DNA from 2 places in the Pseudomonas sp. EA_5y_Pfl2_R50 genome. Region 2 is predicted to be linked to the other one. Evidence: riboswitches for the same ligand, from Rfam matches in the RefSeq annotation. Region 2 holds a riboswitch; the other holds the start of a gene.
The links. A riboswitch is a leader RNA that binds a small molecule or an ion and turns the genes downstream of it on or off. The one in region 2 is predicted to bind manganese.

Region 1: another riboswitch for manganese. It lies ahead of AACY19_RS24340 (TMEM165/GDT1 family protein); the one in region 2 lies ahead of mntP (manganese efflux pump MntP).

What each region holds. Positions count from the first base shown of each region.
Region 1 covers NZ_CAXAPT010000017.1:72,909-83,217, forward strand. Annotated here, with positions in the region: gene AACY19_RS24305 (hypothetical protein) at 1-216, shown strand, start outside; gene AACY19_RS24310 (1-acyl-sn-glycerol-3-phosphate acyltransferase) at 277-1,440, opposite strand; gene AACY19_RS24315 (CPXCG motif-containing cysteine-rich protein) at 1,583-1,765, shown strand; gene AACY19_RS24320 (putative signal transducing protein) at 1,777-2,037, shown strand; gene AACY19_RS24325 (SOS response-associated peptidase) at 2,074-2,697, shown strand; gene AACY19_RS24330 (methyl-accepting chemotaxis protein) at 2,904-5,045, opposite strand; gene AACY19_RS24335 (M48 family metallopeptidase) at 5,309-6,127, shown strand; gene AACY19_RS24340 (TMEM165/GDT1 family protein) at 6,277-6,861, opposite strand; yybP-ykoY riboswitch at 6,949-7,073, opposite strand; gene AACY19_RS24345 (class I SAM-dependent methyltransferase) at 7,113-8,111, opposite strand; gene AACY19_RS24350 (2-hydroxyacid dehydrogenase) at 8,143-9,108, opposite strand; gene AACY19_RS24355 (LysE family translocator) at 9,346-9,975, shown strand; gene AACY19_RS24360 (AraC family transcriptional regulator) at 10,000-10,309, opposite strand, start outside.
Region 2 covers NZ_CAXAPT010000005.1:178,852-189,160, reverse strand. Annotated here, with positions in the region: gene AACY19_RS10740 (hypothetical protein) at 1-536, opposite strand, end outside; gene AACY19_RS10735 (hypothetical protein) at 533-1,000, opposite strand; gene AACY19_RS10730 (hypothetical protein) at 964-1,578, opposite strand; gene AACY19_RS10725 (hemagglutinin repeat-containing protein) at 1,532-5,284, opposite strand; gene AACY19_RS10720 (alpha/beta fold hydrolase) at 5,557-6,375, shown strand; gene AACY19_RS10715 (hypothetical protein) at 6,657-7,625, shown strand; gene AACY19_RS10710 (hypothetical protein) at 7,683-8,702, shown strand; yybP-ykoY riboswitch at 8,765-8,936, shown strand; gene mntP (manganese efflux pump MntP) at 8,945-9,508, shown strand; gene AACY19_RS10700 (thiamine pyrophosphate-requiring protein) at 9,644-10,309, opposite strand, start outside.

The sequences.
Region 1 (10,309 bases), on a different contig from region 2:
CTGCTTCTGGCGTTCCCGGGCAGTTGGCTGCTGCACGCGACCCGCCGCCGTGAGCAACGCGCGATGGCCAGCATCGCCGCGCAGCGCCAGGCACAGCCGAATGCCGAGCCATTGCTGGATTGGGCGACGCTGCGCATGAACCGGTTTTTCTATCGTTTCGGTTTTGCCTGTCTGGGCCTGGCACTGATCGTTTCCTGGATCAGCACGCGCTTCTAACGCTTCAGGCATAAAAAAACGGCGCCCGAGGGCGCCGTTTTTGCGTCTGGTGATCACCGGTTACAGCGGCAACCCGGCCTTCACGCGGTACTGATTGCGCACCGGCGTCGCATATTGCAGCACCAGATACGGACGGTGCTCTACAGGGCAGGCGTCCAGCCGGCTCTGCCACTCTTCCCGGGCCTTGGCCAGTTCGTCGGCCGGGAACACCTCGGCAGCCTTGGGTACGTTCAGTTGTGGATCAGCATCCGCCCACTGCGCATACGCCAGGTAATGCACCGGGAACAAGCGGTAACCGCCGAGAATCTGCTTGTCCATCTCCACCGCCAATTGCTTGGTGTCTTCGAACAGCTCAGTGATCGGCGCGGCAAAGTTCACGTGCACCCGGCCCTTGTAGCCGGTGATGCCCTTGGCGATACTCACGTCATCCTCGCCCGGTGCCTTGGCATAGGTGCCGGTGGTGGCGCGGATATACAGCTCGCGGGCCTTGGCCTGGTCGCACGGGTCATATTCGTAGCTGATCGACACCGGGGTGACGTTCAGCGACTGAATCACTTCACCAAACGGCTCGTCCTTGCGGCTCATGTGGAACATCTTGAGGATCGCCGATTCGGTGCGGTCATCGCCATCCTTCGCCCGTCCTTCAGCCTGAGCGATCCAGATCGAGGCGCAATCGTTGCGGATCGAGTGGTTGATGTACGCCGACAGCAGCTGATACGCAGCCATTTTCTCGCGACGACCGGTGATCGAACGGTGCACGATGAAGCTCTTGTTCAGGCGCATCAGGTCGCTGACAAACGGCTTCTGCAGCAGGTTGTCGCCAATTGCGATGCGCGGTGTCGGCAGGCCGGCGTGGTACACGGCGTAGTTGACGAAGGCCGGGTCCATCACGATATCGCGGTGGTTGGCGATGAACAGATAGGCGCTGCCGGACTTGAATTGCTCGACACCGGTGTAGGTCACGCCGTCGGTGGCGCGCTCGATGGTGTGGTCGACGTAGAACTCGACTTTGTCCTGCAAGGTGGCCACCGATGTCACGTCGGCGAACTCACGACGCAGCCGATGGGCTATAAGTGGTTTGAGCATCCAGCCGAAGGCACCGGCAAAACGCGGGAAGCGGAAGTGGGTGAGGATATCTAGAAACGCCTTGTCGCCGAGCAGTCGTGCCAGTACCGCAGGTACTTCGCTGTCGTCGTAAGGTCGGATGGCATCGAATTCGCCCATCATGCTCTCTTGTTGGAAACGGCTAGGGTAAGTAAAGGTTTTGATCGAAAACCCGCGGGGCACGGTCTGAAAAAGTAGCCAGACAAAAATAGCCCTGCAAATAGACCGGCGATTATACGCACAAGTCACTTGGGAGACCGCGATGCTGGAGAGCGCACTGTACGAATGTCCGTATTGTGGTGAAGAAGTTGAAACAACTGTGGATCTGTCCGGCGGCGATCAGACCTACATCGAGGACTGTCAGGTGTGTTGCCGGCCGATCACCTTCGTCCTGCAGGTCCACGGAGAGGATTGGTTTCTGGAAGTCTTCAGCGAGAACGAGTGAGAGGGGCGCCCATGCAGCGAATCTACGAGCCGGAAAACCTGATGGAAGGCGAGATGCTCAAGGGCATGCTCGCCAGCGAAGGTATCGAGGCGCACCTGGTTGGCCGTGATTTGCTGGGTGGCACTGGCGAGCTGCCGATCTTCGGTCTGTTGGGATTGTCGGTGGATAACGAACAGGCCGAGTACGCCCGCGAGCTGATCACTGCGTACAATGCCGCGCTGCCGCTGCCCGGTGATGAACCGGAGAGCTTTCCCGGGACGCTTGTCTGTTAGGCTGGCGTTGGTTTTATCTGAGAGTCGTGTTACCTCATGTGTGGACGTTATGCCCTGTTTCGCTGGAACCGCGACTTTGCGGCGCTGCCAGGTTTTCCTGCCGATCAACTGGCGCAGTGGAACATTTCCCCCAATGATTCGGTGTTGATGCTGCGTGCTGCCGAAGACGGTCAGCGTACATTGGCGCGTGCGCGCTGGGGGCTGACACCGCCGTGGCTGACCGACCTGTCGAAAACTCCGGCGCATGCCCGCGCAGAAACCGTGGCCGAGCAACCGATGTTTCGCGAAGCGCTGCGCCAGCGCCGCTGCCTGCTGCCGGCCAACGGGTTTTATGAATGGCGCGGCACCCAGCGCAAGCGGCCTTTCTGGCTAACGCCGGGGGAGGGCTCTTCGCTGTTTTTTGCGGCGATCTGGGAAGCGTATCCGGTGCAGGAGCAGGTCTGGCTGAGCACGGCGGTGATTACACAACCCGCGTCGAGTCAGCGCCGGCCGTTGATTCTCGATGAGGCGGGGCAGGCGGCGTGGCTCGATCCTGAGACGCCGTTGCATGTGTTGCAGGGCTTGCTCGCCAGCGAGCCTGCTGCGTTGCGCGAGCGGGTGTTGGCGAATCTGATCAATGATCCAAAGCTTAATGGACCGGAGTGTTTGACTCCGGGTTAAAGCCTGTAGATCAAAAGCCCCTCACCCTGGCCCTCGCCCGGAGGGAGAGGGGACTGATTGGGGGATATTGACGAAATACACCGAGTTGAGAGCTTTTCACCGAATCCATAATCGCCACGATTTTTCAGATCGATGTATGACGGTAGACAACGCGATCAGCTCCCTCTACCTCTGGGAGAGGGCTGGTGTGAGAGGCTGTTCGCTTTTCAGACCTTGAACTGATTGATCAACCGCCGCTGCTGCTCCGCCAGTTTGGTCAGGTCTGCGCTCGCTGAACTCGACTCATCCGCACCCCCCGCCACTTCATTCGCCACTTGCCCGATATTGATCACGTTGCGGTTGATGTCATCGGCCACCGCGCTCTGTTCTTCCGCCGCACTGGCAATCTGCGTGTTCATGTCGTTGATCACCGACACCGCCTGCGTAATCGTCTCCAGCGCCTCGGCTGCCTTCGCCGCGTGTTGCACGCTTTCGTCGGTGCGGTTCTGGCTGTCTTCCATGACCCGCACCACATCGCGGGTGCCTTGCTGCAGTTGCTGGATCATGGCCTGGATTTCTTCGGTGGCTTTCTGGGTTTTCTGTGCCAGATTGCGTACCTCGTCGGCCACCACGGCAAAGCCGCGACCCTGCTCGCCGGCACGCGCTGCTTCGATTGCCGCGTTGAGCGCCAGCAGGTTGGTCTGCTCGGCAATGCCGCGAATCGCTGTGAGGATCGCGTTGATGTTTTCGCTGTCCTTGGCCAGGGTCTGTACCACGTCCACCGCTTTGCCGATTTCCACCGCCAGCACGCCAATCGAGTTCGACGTGTCACGGACGATCTGCATGCCCTGACTGGCCGCCTGATCCGCATGGCTGGCCGCCTGCGCCGCCTGCGTCGCGTTGCGCGCCACGTCTTGTGCGGTGGCGGTCATTTCCTGCACCGCCGTGGCGACCTGATCAATCTCGGCCATTTGTTTCTGGATGCCGATGTTGGTGCGGATCGCGATGTCGGCGGTGTGTTCCGAGGAATCGCTGACGCTCTGCACTGACGTCACCACCTGCGTAATCATCGCCTGCAGCTTGGCGAGGAAGGTGTTGAAGCCCTTGGCAATCGAACCCAGTTCATCGCTGCGGTCGCTGGTCAAACGACGGGTCAGATCACCTTCACCTTGAGCGATGTCATTGAGCATGGCGACCATTTGCTTCAGCGGTCTGGCGATGCCGTGGCCGACCAGCCAGATCACCAGCAAGCCAATGCCGGCGATGATCAGGCCGACCATGGCCATGCCAAAGGTGTCGGATTTGCGCTGGGCCTCAAGATCGCCCTGCAGTTTTTGCAGGTCGGCCATCACCGCGTTGAGCGGCAATTGCAGCATCAGCGTCCAACGGGCGTCGGTCTGGCCGATGCCGAACGGCAGGTACAATTCGATGCGGCCCTTGTCCTTGTTGACCGAGTAAGTCACTTCACCGCGTTTGAGATTGGTGATGTTGGAGATCTGTTCGGCGTCGAGGATGTCGCTGACTTTTTCGCCGAATTTGCTCGGGTCCTGGGTGTAGGCCACGATGCGGCTATTGCCGCCGATCAGGGCCATTTGTCCGGCGCCGCCATAGAGCTTCTGGTTGGCCGCGAGGAGCATTTCCTGAATGAAGTTCACCGACAGGTCTGCGCCGACGATGCCCTGGAAGGCGCCGTTGAGCATGATCGGTTCGATAAAGGAGGCGAGCATGACGACCTTGTCGCCGACCTTGTACGGTGCCGGATCAATCACGCAGGCTTTCTTCGTTTCCTTCGAGCACAGGTAGTACTCGCTGGCGCGCACGCCGGTGGACAGGGTTTTCTGATCATCGACGTCGACCAGTTTATCGAGGCCGAGGGTGCCGTCGTCATTGCGGAACCACCACGGCAGGAAGCGCCCGTTGGCGGCGTCGATGCCGACCACGCTCGTGCCGACATAGGCCGCGTCATTGTGATCGAGGGCGTTTTTTTCCCAGCCGATGTAGGTACCGAGAATCTTCGGGTTCTTTTCGACGTTCTCTTTGATCAGGCTGATCAGTTGTTCGCGGCTGATGCTCAGGCGCGGCTGGCCGTCGGCGCCCGGCGTGCCGAGCAGGGCATTGACCCGCACCAGGCCGCCGGCAATCAGCAGCGGCGCTTCGAGTTCGCGCTGGATCTGGCTGACCTGGGTTTGTGCCAGCGAGGTCAGGCGTTGTTCGATGACTTGTTCGAACTGCGCCTGGGTGCGCTGTTGCACCATGTCTTGGGTACGTGCGCCGGAAAACAGTGCGTAGAGCACCAGCGCGGCCACCACGCTGAGCACGATAGCGCCGGCCAGGGCGGCGACGGAAAACTGGATCGACTTGAACTTCATGGGAGCTCCGCACGCAAGAGGACGTCTGCGGTCATGTATCGGCAGCCGGCATGGGGCCATGAGTGCAGGCAGTGGTAATTGAAAGCCGATGTCGCAAATGGATCAGTGTGCGACGTTGTGGCAGAGGCTTTGCCGGTCGGTGTGAATTTTTTACGACAGTCCTGGCGGGAAACGTCTGAAAGTCGCTGCAGCACGTCCGTTGTATCTGGCGCCGATACGATTACCCGCCTAGGATACGCGACAGGTTTTCAGGGAGCGTTTGAATGAACAAGACATTGGTTGTAAGTGCACTGAGCGCAGCGTTGTTGCTGGCCGGCTGTCAGTCGGTCAACACCACCAGCGGCGGAGCCGTGGGTGTGGAGCGCAAGCAGTACATGTTCAGCATGCTGTCCTCGCAAGAGGTCGACCAGATGTATGCGCAGTCCTATCAGAAGACTGTCGGTGAAGCCTCCAGCAAAGGTGTGCTGGACAAGACCAGTCCTGAGGCCAAGCGGGTTCAGGCAATTGCCAATCGTCTGATCGCCCAGGCACCGAATTTCCGTCCCGATGCCGCGCAATGGCAGTGGGAGGTCAATCTGATCAAGAGCGATGAGCTCAACGCCAACTGCGGCCCTGGTGGCAAGATCATTTTCTACACCGGGCTGATCGACAGCCTCAAACTCACCGACGATGAAATCGCTGCGGTCATGGGCCATGAAATCGCCCACGCCCTGCGCGAGCACGGTCGTGAAGCGATGTCCAAGGCTTACGGTGTTGAAATGGCCAAGCAGGGGGCGGGTGCGTTGCTCGGTCTGGGTCAGGACAGCCTGGCGCTGGCCGACACCGTGGCCAATTACGGCATGACCTTGCCAAACAGCCGCGCCAACGAAAACGAAGCCGATCTGATCGGTCTGGAACTGGCCGCGCGCGCCGGTTACAACCCGAACGCGGCGATCACCCTGTGGAACAAGATGAGCAAGGCGTCGGAAGGTTCGCCGCCGGAATTCATGAGCACCCACCCGGCCTCGGCCAGCCGGATCGCTTCGTTGCAGGCAGCGATTCCGAAAGTCATGCCGCTGTACGAACAAGCGCCGAAGTCCTGATGAGTTTGCAGCGAAGCTGCTGACCCCTTCGCGAGCAAGCCCGCTCCCACAGGTTCAGTGGTGTTCACATAATGTGTGATGACCGAATATCCCTGTGGGAGCGGGCTTGCTCGCGAAGAACGATGACGCGGTGTTACTGACCTACGCCATCAAACCCAGCCACTGCTCTGCATCGCCTTGTACACCGCGACAACGGCCAGGATCATGAATGCCGAAGCCGCGAGGCGACGGATCAAGGTCAGGGGAAGTTTCTCCGCCGCAAAATTACCCGCCAATACCACCGGCACGTTGGCAATCAGCATGCCCGCGGTCGTCCCGATGATCACCAGCCACAACTCCGGATACTGCGCCGCCAGCATCACCGTGGCGATCTGGGTCTTGTCACCGATTTCAGCGAGGAAGAACGCAATCAGCGTGGTCAGGAATGGCCCGAACTTGCGGGCGGTGCTGGCTTCATCGTCGTCCATCTTGTCCGGCACCAGTGTCCACAATGCGGTGGCGGCAAAGCTCGCGGCGAGAATCCAGTGAAGAACCGAGTCTGAGAAGAAACTGCCGAACCAGGCGCCTACCGCACCGGCTGCTGCGTGGTTGGCCAGGGTCGCGGCGACAATACCGGCAATGATCGGCCAGGGTTTGCGGAAGCGAGCGGCGAGAATCAGCGCGAGCAGTTGCGTCTTGTCGCCGATTTCGGCCAAGGCAACGATTGCGGTGGGAACGAGTAACGAGTCCAGCATCAGGATTTCCTAAGGGGCGGGTCGACACGGCTATGACACGTACAGCCTTCCCGCCCCGGGTAAGGTGTGCGTGTCATAGGTCTTGTCAAACCCTGCGATCCGTCTGCTGCGGACGCTTGGGTCGCATACGCCATGATCTGAGGATCAAGTATGTTGACGTATGCCGGACGAGCTTGGTGCTCGTGGGAGACTACTCCCCTAGGACGGAGCGGATTCTGCCTTCGCAAAACCGATAGGGCAAGAACAAATTTTCACCCGCGCTTGGCCCGGTAAATCCGGAAACCATTGCCCTCGGCCTTGATTGCGCACACACCGAGATGCTCCTCGATCAGTGGCTGATACTTCAGGAAGCTGTTCGCCACCAAGCGCAGTTCGCCGCCGTTTTTCAGATGTTTTGCTGCTTTTCGCAGCAAGTTCTCGGTAGCGAAATAATCGGTATGCACCCCGACATGGAACGGTGGGTTACTCAGAATCGCGTTCAAACCCATCGGCGCGGCATCGATACCGTCGCCGGTCAGTACCTCGGCTTCCAGACCGTTGGCCGCCAAGGTCAGACGGCTGCTGGCCGCGGCAAACGCATCGACGTCGAGCAACGTAACCTGATTGTGCGGATAGCGACGTTTGACCGCCGCGCCCAACACACCGGCGCCGCAACCGAAGTCGAGCAGGTGACCGCTCGGCAACTTGTCCAGATGCTCCAGCAGCAGGGCGCTACCGCGATCAAGACGACCGTGGCTGAACACGCCCGGCAGGCTGATGACTTTCAACGGGCCTTCAGCCAGTGGCAGTTCATAAGTCTGCGCCAGGCTTTCCAGGGATTTCGCCTCAGGGGCGTTGGCTACCGTCACTTGCCACAGCTGGCAATGGCGGGCGCTGTCGAGCTTGCGTGGCTTGCCGAACGGGTTGAGTTGCTTGGAGGCGCCTTCGATGCCGCTGCGCTTTTCCCCGACCAGAAACACTTCGCGTCCAGCCAGACGCGAAGCCACGGCGTTGAGGATGTAATCGGTCAGATCCTTGGACTTGGGCAGGAACACCACGGCGCTGTCGAACTCGCGCTCCGGGACATTCACGCCGAAATGGCTGCGGCCCTCGAAGCGGGCGTCCAGCGCGGCTTGATCGCCGGCATGCCAGCACCAGCCGAAGGCGTTGGGCAGGCGGCCGAGCAAATCGTCGGCAGGTAAACCGGCCAGCAACAACGAACCTTGAAACAACTCGGGCTGACGAAGCAGTACTTCACTGCGCGGGTCCATAACTGCTCCTCAAAAAAAGTGCCGCAGTTTATCAACTGACGACCCGCAGCGCCTTACCGCTGAAGAACGCCTGGGCGTTTTCGGTCAATTGACCGACGATACGCTGGCGGGCTTCGCGACTGCCCCAGGCGTTGTGCGGCGTGACGATCAGGCGCGGGATGTCGGCGGCCAGCAGCGGATTGCCCTGGGTCGGCGGTTCGACGCTCAACACATCGGTGGCCGCGCCGCCGAGGTGGCCATTGCGCAAGGCATCGGCCAGCGCCTGTTCATCGATCAGTCCGCCGCGCGCCGTGTTGACCACAAAGGCGCCGGGTTTCATCGACGCCAGTTCGCGGGCACCGATGAAATGACGGGTGTGTTCGTTGAGTGGGCAATGCAGGGTGAGGGCGTCGATCTGCGGCAACAATTCGTTCAACGGCAGACGATCCGGGCGGGCAGGGCGGCCGGGAATCTGCCCGAGCAGCACGTGCATGCCGAACGCTTCGGCCAGTCGCGCGACGGCACCACCGAGTTCGCCATGGCCGAGCAGCCCGAGGGTTTTACCTTCCAGTTCAACGATCGGATAGTCGAGCAGGCAGAACTGTCTGGCCTGCTGCCAGCGCCCTTCGCCGACAGCTTTCAGATAATCGGTCAGACGCGTGGCGAGGTTGAGCAACAGCATGATCGTGTGTTGCGCCACCGACGGCGTGCCGTAACCCTGACAGTTGCACACAGTGATGCCGCGCTCGCGGGCGGCGACGAGGTCGACGTTGTTGGTGCCGGTGGCGGTGATCAGGATCAGTTTCAGATCGGGGTTGGCAGCCATGGCGGCGGCGTCGATCAGAATCTTGTTGGAAATCGCCACGGCAGCGCCTTGCAGGCGTGCGGCGACTTGTTCGGGCAAGGTCTGGGCGAACAGTTGCAGGTCGCTGAAGCAGTCACGCAATGGACTGAGATCGAGATCGCCGAGATCCAGCGAAGGGTGATCAAGGAATACCGCGCGGCGCGTGTTCGTCATCAACTGTACCTTTTGTGCTGAGAGCGTAGGGCGTAATCTGCCGAGCCTACCAGATGAAACAAAACGTTACGCAGTGCCTGAGGTGCTCACCATGTGGAAGCGGGCTTGCTCGCGAAGGGGACGTGTCAGGCGAATGGAGGTTGCCTGACACACAGCATCCGCGAGCAAGCCCGCTCCCACAGGGAAAAGCATTCAGGCGATGCGTCCAATCTGACGAACGACCCCAGAGGAGCATCCATGTACTGGACCGAGTTCTTGACCGTTGCCCTGATCCACCTGCTGGCCGTCGCCAGTCCCGGGCCGGACTTTGCCGTGGTGGTGCGCGAGAGCGTGACCCACGGTCGTCGCGCCGGCACCTGGACGGCACTGGGTGTGGGGACGGCGATTTTCCTGCACGTTGGTTATTCGTTGCTGGGTATCGGCCTGATCGTGTCGCAATCGATTGTGCTGTTCAACGCCTTGAAATGGGCCGCTGCAGCGTATCTGTTGTACATCGGTTTCAAGGCGTTGCGTGCGCAACCGGCGAAAACCGTGACCGACGATCTGCATAAAGAGGCTGGCGTGCGTACCGCTCGCGGCGCGTTCACCTCGGGCTTCGTGACCAATGGTTTGAATCCGAAAGCCACGCTGTTCTTCCTGTCGTTGTTCACCGTGGTGATCAATCCGCACACGCCGCTGGCGATCCAGGCCGGGTACGGCGTTTATCTCGCCGTCGCGACCGCCGTCTGGTTTTGCCTGGTGGCGATGCTCTTCAGCCAGCAGCGCGTGCGTGCCGGTTTCGCCCGTATGGGGCATTGGTTCGACCGCACCATGGGCGCGGTGCTGATTGCTCTCGGCGTGAAAATCGCCTTCACCGAGATGCACTGATCGCAGAACCGCTCCCACAGGGCCCTAAACGAGTTCGCTGAGTTTGCTCAGGTTATTCAGGTAATCACGCGGATTTTCACCCAGCAAACGGCGAAACATCGCGCTGAACGCCCGCGCGCTGCCGTAACCCAGATCCCGCGCCACACGCTGCACGCTGTCCCCGGCGAGCAAGCGGGGCAGCGCCGCCATCAGGCGCAATTGCTGGCGCCAGGCGTTGAAGCTCATCTGTAATTGTTGCTGAAACAGCCGCGCCAATGTCCGTGAGCTGGCGCCGACCTGCTGCGCCCAGTCTTCCAGCGAGTTCGGGTGATCCGGGGTTTGCAACAGTGCCAGA
Region 2 (10,309 bases):
TAATCATGAAACGCGTCAATGATTGTGTCCAAAGTTCCATCGCGACCTTTAAGGCCTTGAAACTCTTTGGAACGGATCAAGTTACGCCCTACGCCCTCAGAAAATTTTAACTTGGCATTGGCCTTATTAAGAGCCAGCACACCAAACTCTTCGTAAGCGCTTTCAAACAATAGCCAATCAAAACCCAGATTACCGATGATCATCGGATAATCCGCAGTGCCCTTGAAAAAGTCCCGAAAGCCAGAATTCAAGACTTCGATACCTTCATCGACGTTGTTCCCATCGAAAAGGTAGCACGAGCTATTAGGAGGTGCGCTGAACAAGGCGAATACGTCTGTCGAGAAAACCTCATAGCTCAAGCAAACCAATTCACTGAGAACATCCGTAGTACTTAGCAGTGGCCTTTCAAAAAAATAATACTCAAGCCCTGAATCAAGAAAGACCATCGCGGGAAGATCTTTTTCCAGATCAAGGTGCCTCGATAACGCTGCCGTTATCCGATTCACTTCTTTAAATTCCACTTTTGACACGCTCATTTACTCAACCTGAATCGGATTTTGACAATCTTTTTGTCGATGCCTTTGATCAGCAATTCTGCCGTAGGTTCTTTTGTCGACATAGACATTGGATAGAACTTATAAGTCCTGTCTCCCTTGGTCAGCATGGAGACCGTTCCGTCCCCTGAAAACGTTCTGTTGTAACCATTGGCCTCCAGCGTTTTTATTGCTTCTGAGGGTGAGGTATAAGCGTCAATTTGGCCCGCGCTTCTTCGCGTCCATTTTGGCTTAAACTCTATACCAGTTTGGGAAGGGGCGCTTTTGCCGATCAGTAACATCCCTGCTGTCATCTGCAGCTCAGTCATCAACGTCGCCCGCTGTTGCAGCGTTAGCGGCTGACCCGCTTGCTGATCCAGCCAACTGGTATCTTTTGCCCACTGATCTGCGAGAGCCATCTCGTCGGGGGTCAACCAACCTTCTGCCAGGTTTTTGGCGAAGGCCATTTGTTTATCGGAGGTAAATAAAGCCCCCAACCGTCAACGCCCTGCGATGGAACGGCTATCGACCAGGGGTTGCCGTTAAGCAAACCCACCATGTCGTAAGAAACGTTCCTGCGAAGGAAATTCAACAGATCCTTCGCCACCGGAGTATCCATGGAAACGGCGCTGCTCTGGATTTCATCAACACATGCCCGACTTTTGCAATCATTGATTGCCATCGAACGTTGGGCGGACAGATCCTCATACTTCGTGACGATGTCGCGGATCGTTTGCGCACTACAACCAGCAGTTGATCGACATCCCTCAAGCTCTTTGAGCAATCGTTCGGCGGACGGATGGTAAAGATTGTTGTACTGGGTTGCATTGGCTGTCACAGCAGCAGCAGTGGACGCATCCCCACCTGTAATTGCAGCCGTCAGTACGCCAACCAACTGCGAGGCTGCCAGTAACTTGTTTATCCCTTGCTGATAAACCGCACTGTTCTTGTCAACACCTACCGGCAACAGTTTGTCGGCCAGAAAATCAACCAGTGCCTCATTCGCCCCCGCTGCAATCGCACCGGTACGGAAATCGCCACCCATCGCTGGTAGCAGCCTGTCCCACCGCTGCAGAAAACGCCGCCGTGGCTGCCGCAGATGCAGCCGCGGCAATGGTAGCAGCCGTAGATGCGGAAGCACCCGCAGCGATTGCCGCAGACGAAGCCGCTTGACCTGCAGTAGCCCCTATCGTCGCGGCTGTTCCGGTTCCTGCTGTCAGCACAGAAACAATGATGACCACCGCCAACATCGCCGCCGGCCCCATTCCGGAGTTGCTGTATTTGAACGATTCGTGGGTTTCCTTGACCATGCGCCAGTCAACATCACCGCGTTTCTCGGCGTCTTTCAACCAGGCGAGCCCCGGATCTGCTTTGACCATAGCGTCGATCGTTTGACTGACCGACTTCTGGTTGATGTCGCGCAGGTCGATATTCAATCCGTCAATGGCATTGATCACCAGATTGCCATTGGCTGTGAGTTCGGTCTGACGCAGTGTTTCGTCGGTATTCCCTCGACCCTTCGCAGAACTCCAAACCGAGCTTGAACTACTCTTCTCGTGACTTTCCTGATGCAGATCCTTGACGCCTTCGAAAGTAACTGAGCCGCCACTGGTGATGGTCAGGTCATTACCACTGTCCAGTTTGGCGGCCTGGTAGTGTTGATCGCCATTACTCACCAGTACCATGTCACCACCCGAGGTGATCACACTGCCAATGTTGTTGACCTTGGTCACCTCATCACGCTTGGTTTTACTGGAACCAAAAGAGCCCTTTTTCTTCTTGTCGTACAGAGAGTAATCAGAGTCCTGAGCCGCGAGAATATTCAGGTTGTTACCCGCTACCAGATACGCCTCGTCGCCCGCCGTGACCCGGCTGGAGACAACGGTCAGATCTTCGCCAGAACTAAGCGCCACACTGCCGCCTGCCGTCACCCCCGACATGACCTGGCTGACATGATCTTCCTGAACGGTAAGTTTCTTGCTCTTGGACAAAGAGTGCTGTTCGTCCGCCGCAGAACTGATGATCAAGTTTTCGGCAGCGCTCATCGAGACATCGCGCTTAGCATCAATCTGGCTGGCGATCACTGCCAGGTCGCGACCGGCCTGCGCTGTGAAATCGCGTCCCGCATTGACGTTCGAACCCAGTTGAGTGACGTCACTGCTGTTGTGTTTGCTGTCGTGAAATACGCTGTTAGTGACTTGTGTCGCTGCGATATTGAGATCGCGCTCGGCATCAAGATCCATGCCTCGACCGCTTTGCAGCACACCACCGGAGATATTTATGTCGCGCCCGGACATGATGCTCAGGTCATTGGTGGCTTCGATACGTGCAGCGGTATCAGCAAAATCGTGATGCTGAGTACCGAAACGCGTGCTGCTGTCGGACGAGGTAATGGTGCGCTCGTTGATGACATCCCCATTGAGTGTGTTCAGCGACACGTCACGCCCGGTGATGATGCCCCCGGACTTATTGATAATGTCGTTGGTCGCCAACAGATCCAGACGATTCCCAGCCTGAATCAGTCCACTATTTATCAGATTATTACCCGCCGTCGCCGACAGATTATTCGTCGCCTTCAACGTGCCGACGTTATCCAGGTTTTCACCGGCAATCAGCGTCACATCATTACCGGCAATCAGCGCCCCGGTCGGACCCAGACGGCCATTGGCTTGCGCCAGATACACCACCGGCACCAGCACTTTTTCGCCGTTCACTTCGTGCTCTTCGAGCCAGACGATGTCGTGGGTCAGCGCGGCGACTTGCTGCGAGGTGAGGCCGACGCCTACCGACAGGTTGAGGGCGTCCTTGCTGGCGATGGCGTTGTTCATCAGGTACTTGAACATGCCCTCGTTGGAGGTCTGGCCGTCGATGAAAGCCTGGCCGGTGCGTGCAGTAACTGCTTGCTGGATCAGGCGTTGCTCGTAGAGGCCGTCGCCGAGGCGCTTGGCGCTCTGGTCGGGGTCGTAGCCGAGCTTTTCCAGCAAGTAATCGGAGCTCATGAACGACTTGAGGTCGGTCAGCACCGGGTTGGTTTCGATCAGGTATTTGTGCGCGTTGGACGGCGCCTTGGTGTCTGGCAGACCGGTGACGCGGGTCACCGGGCGAGTGTTGATCGACTCCTTGGCGTCGGTACCACGATCTTTCATGCCCGGGCCGGCGGGTTTCACCGGCACGTTAACGTCGACAGTGCTGGCCACGGCCTGCACGACACTCGGGGAGCGGTGGAACGTGTCTACCGCGCGCGTGCTGTCGGAGACTGCGGGCGGTGCGTCAATGAAAAGATTTCGCGGACCGCCGCTGCTGGCAGCCACGACGTGAGCTTCCGTAGCAACGGTTTGCCCACCCACGGTCCAGGTCGGCGCCGGGCCGGTCGTGGCGACTGGTGCGATATCAGCGGCGCCCTGGCCGCTCAGGCGGAACAGGCCGTTTTCCCCGGTTGGCAGGGAGAAGCCTGGCAGGGACAGCGGGTTCACCTGCTGCTGGGCGAGGTCCGGCGGCAGTTGGCTGTTGATGCGAATAACGGTAGTGCCGGTGTTGCCGACGTTGGTGTTGCCGACCTTGTTGGTGCCACCGGCGGAGCCGTAATCCTGATGGATCACGCTGTTTTGCAGTTCCTTGGTGGCGTTGATTGAAACATTGCCGCCGGCCTGAATGACCGCGTTGCGACCCGCGACGGGACTGGTGCCGTCAGTGGCGACCTCTTTATCAGAGGTCAGCGTGAAGCCCTGCAGTCTGGTCGGCATTTCGACCAGGTTATTGGGATCGTACTGAGACTGCGGATTAGTGTTACCCCAGGCATAACCGGAGAGAGTGAGGTCCCCCACCGACTTGTTCGTCACCGAGTCCTTGATCACGACCACTCGGGTCAGACCGCCATCGTGACCAGGCTCCCGCCCCGTTGCCGATGTAACAACGCCTTGGGCAAAATTCCCGGTTCCGTCGATGTAATAGACGTTCGGAAAGTCAGGGTTATTGCGCTGGTTATACGCCACCACCTCAGGCATGAAGACATTGAACGAGCCTGAGTCGATCGCGCCGGTACGGAAGATTCGGGTGCGCTCGATGCTACCGCTGACCGCACCGACGTTCCTCATGTTGTTGGCATTGATGGTGATGTTGCCGGAGGCACTGAGCGTACTTTTGCTGTTGAGGAATTCACCGCCGTTGAAGATGAAATCGGCGCCGGCCGTCAGCAACGACGAAGCCGTAGTGTCATTGTCCTGCCCCCCCTCGAACACTTCGTGGGCAATCAGATTGACGTCGTAGGTACCGCCCGAGCAATCGCCGCACTGAACGCCGATGAAGCCGGAGACCAGCTTGCGGTTCAGGGCGAAGCTCTGCGTACCGTCATCTCCCGAGGTGCGGTTGGCGAAATTCGCTGCGTCGATCTTGAAGGTCTTTCCGCTCTCCATAGAACCCGACAGGTTCGACACCTGACTGGCTTGTGCGGTCCCGTAACCCTTGATCGTCACATTCCCCAACCCGTAGAAGTCACCGTTCTGGTTGGTCAGATTGCCCACACTGAGCGTCATGTCGTTACCGCTGAAAATCAGCCCACGATCATTGAGCAGCGAAGGCGTGTTGATGTTCAGGTTCTGCGCGGCACCCAGGGTGCCGTAGTTCGTCACGCTGCCGGCATTGACGGTCAGGTCTTCGCTGGAGGTGATGCGCCCGGAGTTGATGAGTGCCCCGTCCACACTGATGGTCGAGGTCGCACCCGCCGCAAAACTGCCGCCCGCGCCGATGTTCATCTGTGCAGCAGAGAGGTGAGTCCCGCGCTGGCTCGACAGTCGGCCATTGCCGCTGTAGCCACCGACTTGGCGGGAGATTTTTCAGCGTTATTGCTCGGTCAATGCGTCTCCCCTTCAATCCTTTTGTGGGGTTGGACCTTACAACCGTGTTCGCGAAACAGAACCCTGCCAACAGCGCAGCACCTGCATACAAGTGCCCGCGTTCGATTGCGCGGATAGTGAATCCTGCTTTCAAAGTCCCTCCCGAACGCCTACTCAAGCAAGGAGTTTTCATGAGCACATTCACTACCGATGACGGCACCGAGATCTATTACAAAGACTGGGGCAGCGGCAAACCCGTGCTGTTCAGCCATGGCTGGCCGCTGGATGCCGACATGTGGGAATACCAGATGGAATACCTGAGCAGTCGCGGCTACCGCACCATCGCGTTCGACCGCCGTGGTTTTGGCCGTTCCGACCAGCCGTGGACCGGCTACGATTACGACACCTTTGCCGATGACATCGCGCAACTGATCCAGCACCTCGACCTGCGCGACGTGACGCTGGTCGGCTTCTCCATGGGCGGCGGCGACGTCAGCCGCTACATCGCGCGTCACGGCACCGGACGCGTTGCCGGTCTGGTGCTGCTGGGCGCGGTGACGCCGCTGTTCGGCAAAAAAGCCGACTACCCGCAAGGCGTCGACACCTCGGTGTTCGACGGGATCAAGGCCGGTCTGCTCAAGGATCGCGCGCAGTTCATCGCTGATTTCGCCGCGCCGTTCTACGGCACCAATCAGGGCCAGAAAGTCTCCGACGGCGTGCTGACGCAAACCCTCAACGTCGCCCTGCTGGCTTCGCTGAAAGGCACCGTGGATTGCGTCACCGCGTTCTCCGAAACCGACTTCCGCCCGGACATGGCGAAGATTGATGTGCCGACCCTGGTGATCCACGGTGACGGCGATCAGATCGTGCCGTTCGAAACCACCGGCAAGCAGGCCGCTGCGCTGATCAAGGGTGCCGAGCTGAAAGTCTACGCCGGCGCGCCGCACGGTTTTGCAGTGACCCACGCTGAAGCGTTGAATGAAGATCTGCTGGCGTTTCTCAACCGCTGATACGCCTACCAAAAGCACTGCTTAAAAGACTGGCCGGATACTTACTCCGGCCTTTTTCATTGGAGGAGCAATAGCGAGGGCACGCCGGTGCCAGTGGAGGCCCTATCAATGGAGAGCCATCTTTTTTTGCCCATATCGACCGCAGCGTAATGGATCATTTCGCTCAAGTTTGATGAAGTAACGCCGACTTGTGAGTCGATCCAGAAAAATCCAGTGGAAGGAATGATCAACGTAGCTCGCCACTGCACTCCAAAGCGTTGAGCATGAAAAGGGACTGAGAAATGAACGAATCCGACAAACCCGTCACTAGTTGGCTGGAAAAAATTCACCACGAATTAAAAGGCAATGAAACCGACCTGTCGCGTAACTCGACCAAGTCGATGAAATTCCATGTGCGTGAAATTCATACGCTGCTCCGTCGTCTTCTTCGGCAGACTGACCAGCGAGCAGACGAACAGCAGAGCCAAGTGCGCTGGGCACTGGCAATCATTGGTCTGATCGCCCTGATGCTCATGGCCAACGGCAATCAATCGAATCCTGACATTTCCTGGATTCAAAGCAATCTACTTGCCCTTAAAATCTGGGGAGCCTTGCTAGCGATGCTTTTCCTCAGCGCGAGTCTCGAGCAGTCGACACTCTGGAGTGCGCTTTGGACATTTACGTCGATACGATGGATAACTTACGTTTCCTTCACTGCAATGTTACTGGTTGCAAGCGGTAAGGCCGCTGCACTGGTAAATAGTGTTTTTGCAGTCGACGCAACCCTTCTTCCGATTACCTACGCCTTTACCACAGCGATGACACTGTTCAAATTTGCACTGCCCTGGTTGATTGGCCTTTCCGGCTTCGCCCTGATCATAAATATCATTGTTTGTACACAGATGCTCTGGGGCTTTATCAAAGAAGGATATGTAAAGAACTTCTCCTGGCAGCCATTGCTGTTCGCGGTCATCATCTGCATTTTCGGATTCCAGGTCTACGGCTGGAGGAACAACGAACTGTCAGACGAACGCCTGACCCAGAAAGTTTATTTGATTGCTCAGGCACTGGATTTCAATAGCCGTCACGATTGCGTCAACATTGACAAGGGCAACCCGGTTATTTTCCTCGGGCCTACTCAGCAGCGCGTATTGGTAGCCCCCGAAGCGTTCACGCCTTTCGACTTCACGACATTCTTCACTGCCCACGTAGAGGTTCCGGCTCACTTTGCCCGGGTCGAATGCGAATGGAAAGTGCCTGTCCAGAATTGATCTTCCATACCGACAAAACTTTTTTCACGATAGCCAATTACTTTCGGGTCCAAGTACATGAGCACCGATAAAAAAAACAAGGCCGGAAAACTGGTCAAGCAGCTTGAAAACAAAATTCTGCCTATCGCAGGCCTGATTCCAGGCCTGAAAGACGTGGCAGACGTGGCAAAACGGCTTATCGAGCTACTGGAAGAAAAGAAAAATGAACGGATCGAGTTGTTCTGCCAAGAGCTGATGATCTGCAATGAGACTGCCGAAACCAATAAAAACTTCGACAATGCCGGATACGAAATTGAATTCGGCGATTTATTGCAAGCCTGCATGAACGATAGTGATAGTGGCAAAGCGAAAGCCTACGCCCAGCTGACTATTTCACTTCGATACGGCGAACTTGACAGAGAAACCCGCAGACACTTTGTTCTTGCTTTAAAACAACTGACGTTCGGCGACATCGAACTACTAAGATATGCAGAAATTGCTTCAGAGCATGAAGTAATGCCTCAGCACGGGAATACTGTTCTATCCCAAGGCAACATTTTTAACGTCAAGAACATGAGCCCGATCCAGGCACTGTCAATTAACACCTTGCAGCAGCTTGGCCTTACCTCCGGGCGAGGCATCACCCAACTCGGACAAGCGTTCACCAGAGCTATTTACCGTAAAGACTCACTCACACCCGATTCAATGAACCTTAACGTCTGGCAAAGTCCTCCCATCGCTCTCCTCAGCACTGCCACGAAGAATAAACTGCACAACGAAATTATCGACGAGTTCAGAAAAATCAGAGTTCGTTGCAATAAGATAAATATCGAAGATTTCTCACCAGAAAAACAGAACCTCCCACAATACAAGGCCATCGTATTATGCGGAACTTACGACAATGCTATTTACAGTCACACTCAAGCCGTCGCTCGCTACAACAACGACCATCATTATCAGTTTGTTTCATTGGGCTTTAAATTCCCCCATCGCCACGAGATCAGCCTGCGCATCAGCCTGCATCAGCCAGGGAATTTACAAGAAAAAGTCATGAAAGCCTCGAAGGAATTCGGCTTCATCACCGACCCGCTCAGCTGATTTCAGCCTGAGTGTTCTAGCGCGGCGCGTATACAAAATTTTCATGTACAGCCGTTTAAGATCCGGCTCCTCGTTGGGGAGTAGCCTGTTTCCGAGTCCCTCGGAAGCGTTCGTATCAACATTCTCGGCAACACGCCGTGGTGCGAACACCTTTTGGTTGGTGAGACCGACGACACATCCATGCCTAACGTCGGGCGTGTGGTTGTGTCGTTGACTCATAGCCCGACTGGAAGTGTGCCACCGTGAATCCTGTTTCCCTCATATTCCTTGCCTTGGCCATGTCCACGGATGCGTTCGCAGCCGCCATCGGCAAAGGCTCCAGTCTGCATAAACCCCGTCTCAGTGAAGCGCTGCGCACCGGCCTGATCTTCGGCGTGATCGAAGCCATCACGCCTGTCATCGGCTGGCTGATCGGCCAGGCGGCCAGTCTCTGGGTGGCGGAGTGGGATCACTGGATTGCCTTCACGCTGCTGCTGATTCTCGGCCTGCACATGATCTACAACGGCCTCAGGCACGAAGCCGAGGAAGACGAAAAAACCGGCCAGCACTCCTTCGTCATTCTTGCCGTTACAGCGTTCGCCACCAGCATCGACGCGCTCGCCGTGGGCGTGGGTCTGGCGTTTGTCGACGTGAATATCTGGGGAGCGGCGGCCGCTATCGGCCTGGCGACCATGACCATGGTGACCATCGGTGTGATGCTCGGCCGGGTGCTCGGCGCGGTGGTGGACAAGCGTGCGGAAATCGTTGGTGGCGTGGTGTTGATGATCGTCGGCGCGACCATCCTCTACGAGCACTTGTCGGTCTGATTCAACCTGCAATCAACGCTGTCAGTGCCAACAGATAACGCTCATCGTCGAACGCCGCCAGACGCTGTTCAAGCTCGGTGCGATCCTGCACTTCACCATTTGAAAGAGCGCATCTGGCGGCCGCGCCTGCTCGGGTTACTTCTTGCCCGGGAGGACGCTCGCCAGCACTTGTTTGGCGGCTTGCACAATGACGCCCGCTTCATCCGGGTCGCCCTTGAGCAAGGTCGTGGCGAATTTCTTCGCCTGCTCAAGCTTGATGTGTGGTGGCAGCGGCGGCACATTTGGGTCGGTCTTGAACTCAATCACCACCGGCACTTCCGAGGCCAACGCCTGTTCCCACGCGGCGGCGACGTCCTCTTCGCGGTCGACGAAAATGCCTTTCAGGCCGATGGAGATGGCGAACAGGTGATACGGCACGTCAGGAATGCTTTGCGAGGCTTCGAACTTCGGATCGCCCTCCATCACCCGCTGCTCCCAGGTGACCTGATTGAGATCCTCGTTGTTGAACACCGCGCAGATCCACTTCGGACTCGCCCACTGCCGCCAGTACTTGGCGACTGTAATCAGCTCGGCCATGTTGTTCATCTGCATCGCGCCGTCCCCCACCAGGGCGATCACCGAGCGCTCGGGAAAGGCGAACTTGGCCGCAATCGCGTAAGGCACGGCGGCGCCCATCGACGCCAGGCCACCGGACAGCGAGCACTTCATGCCACGGCGGATTTTCAGGTCGCGGGCATACCAGTTGGCGCAGGAGCCGGAATCACTGGTGATGATCGCCTGCTCGGGCAAACGCGGCGACAG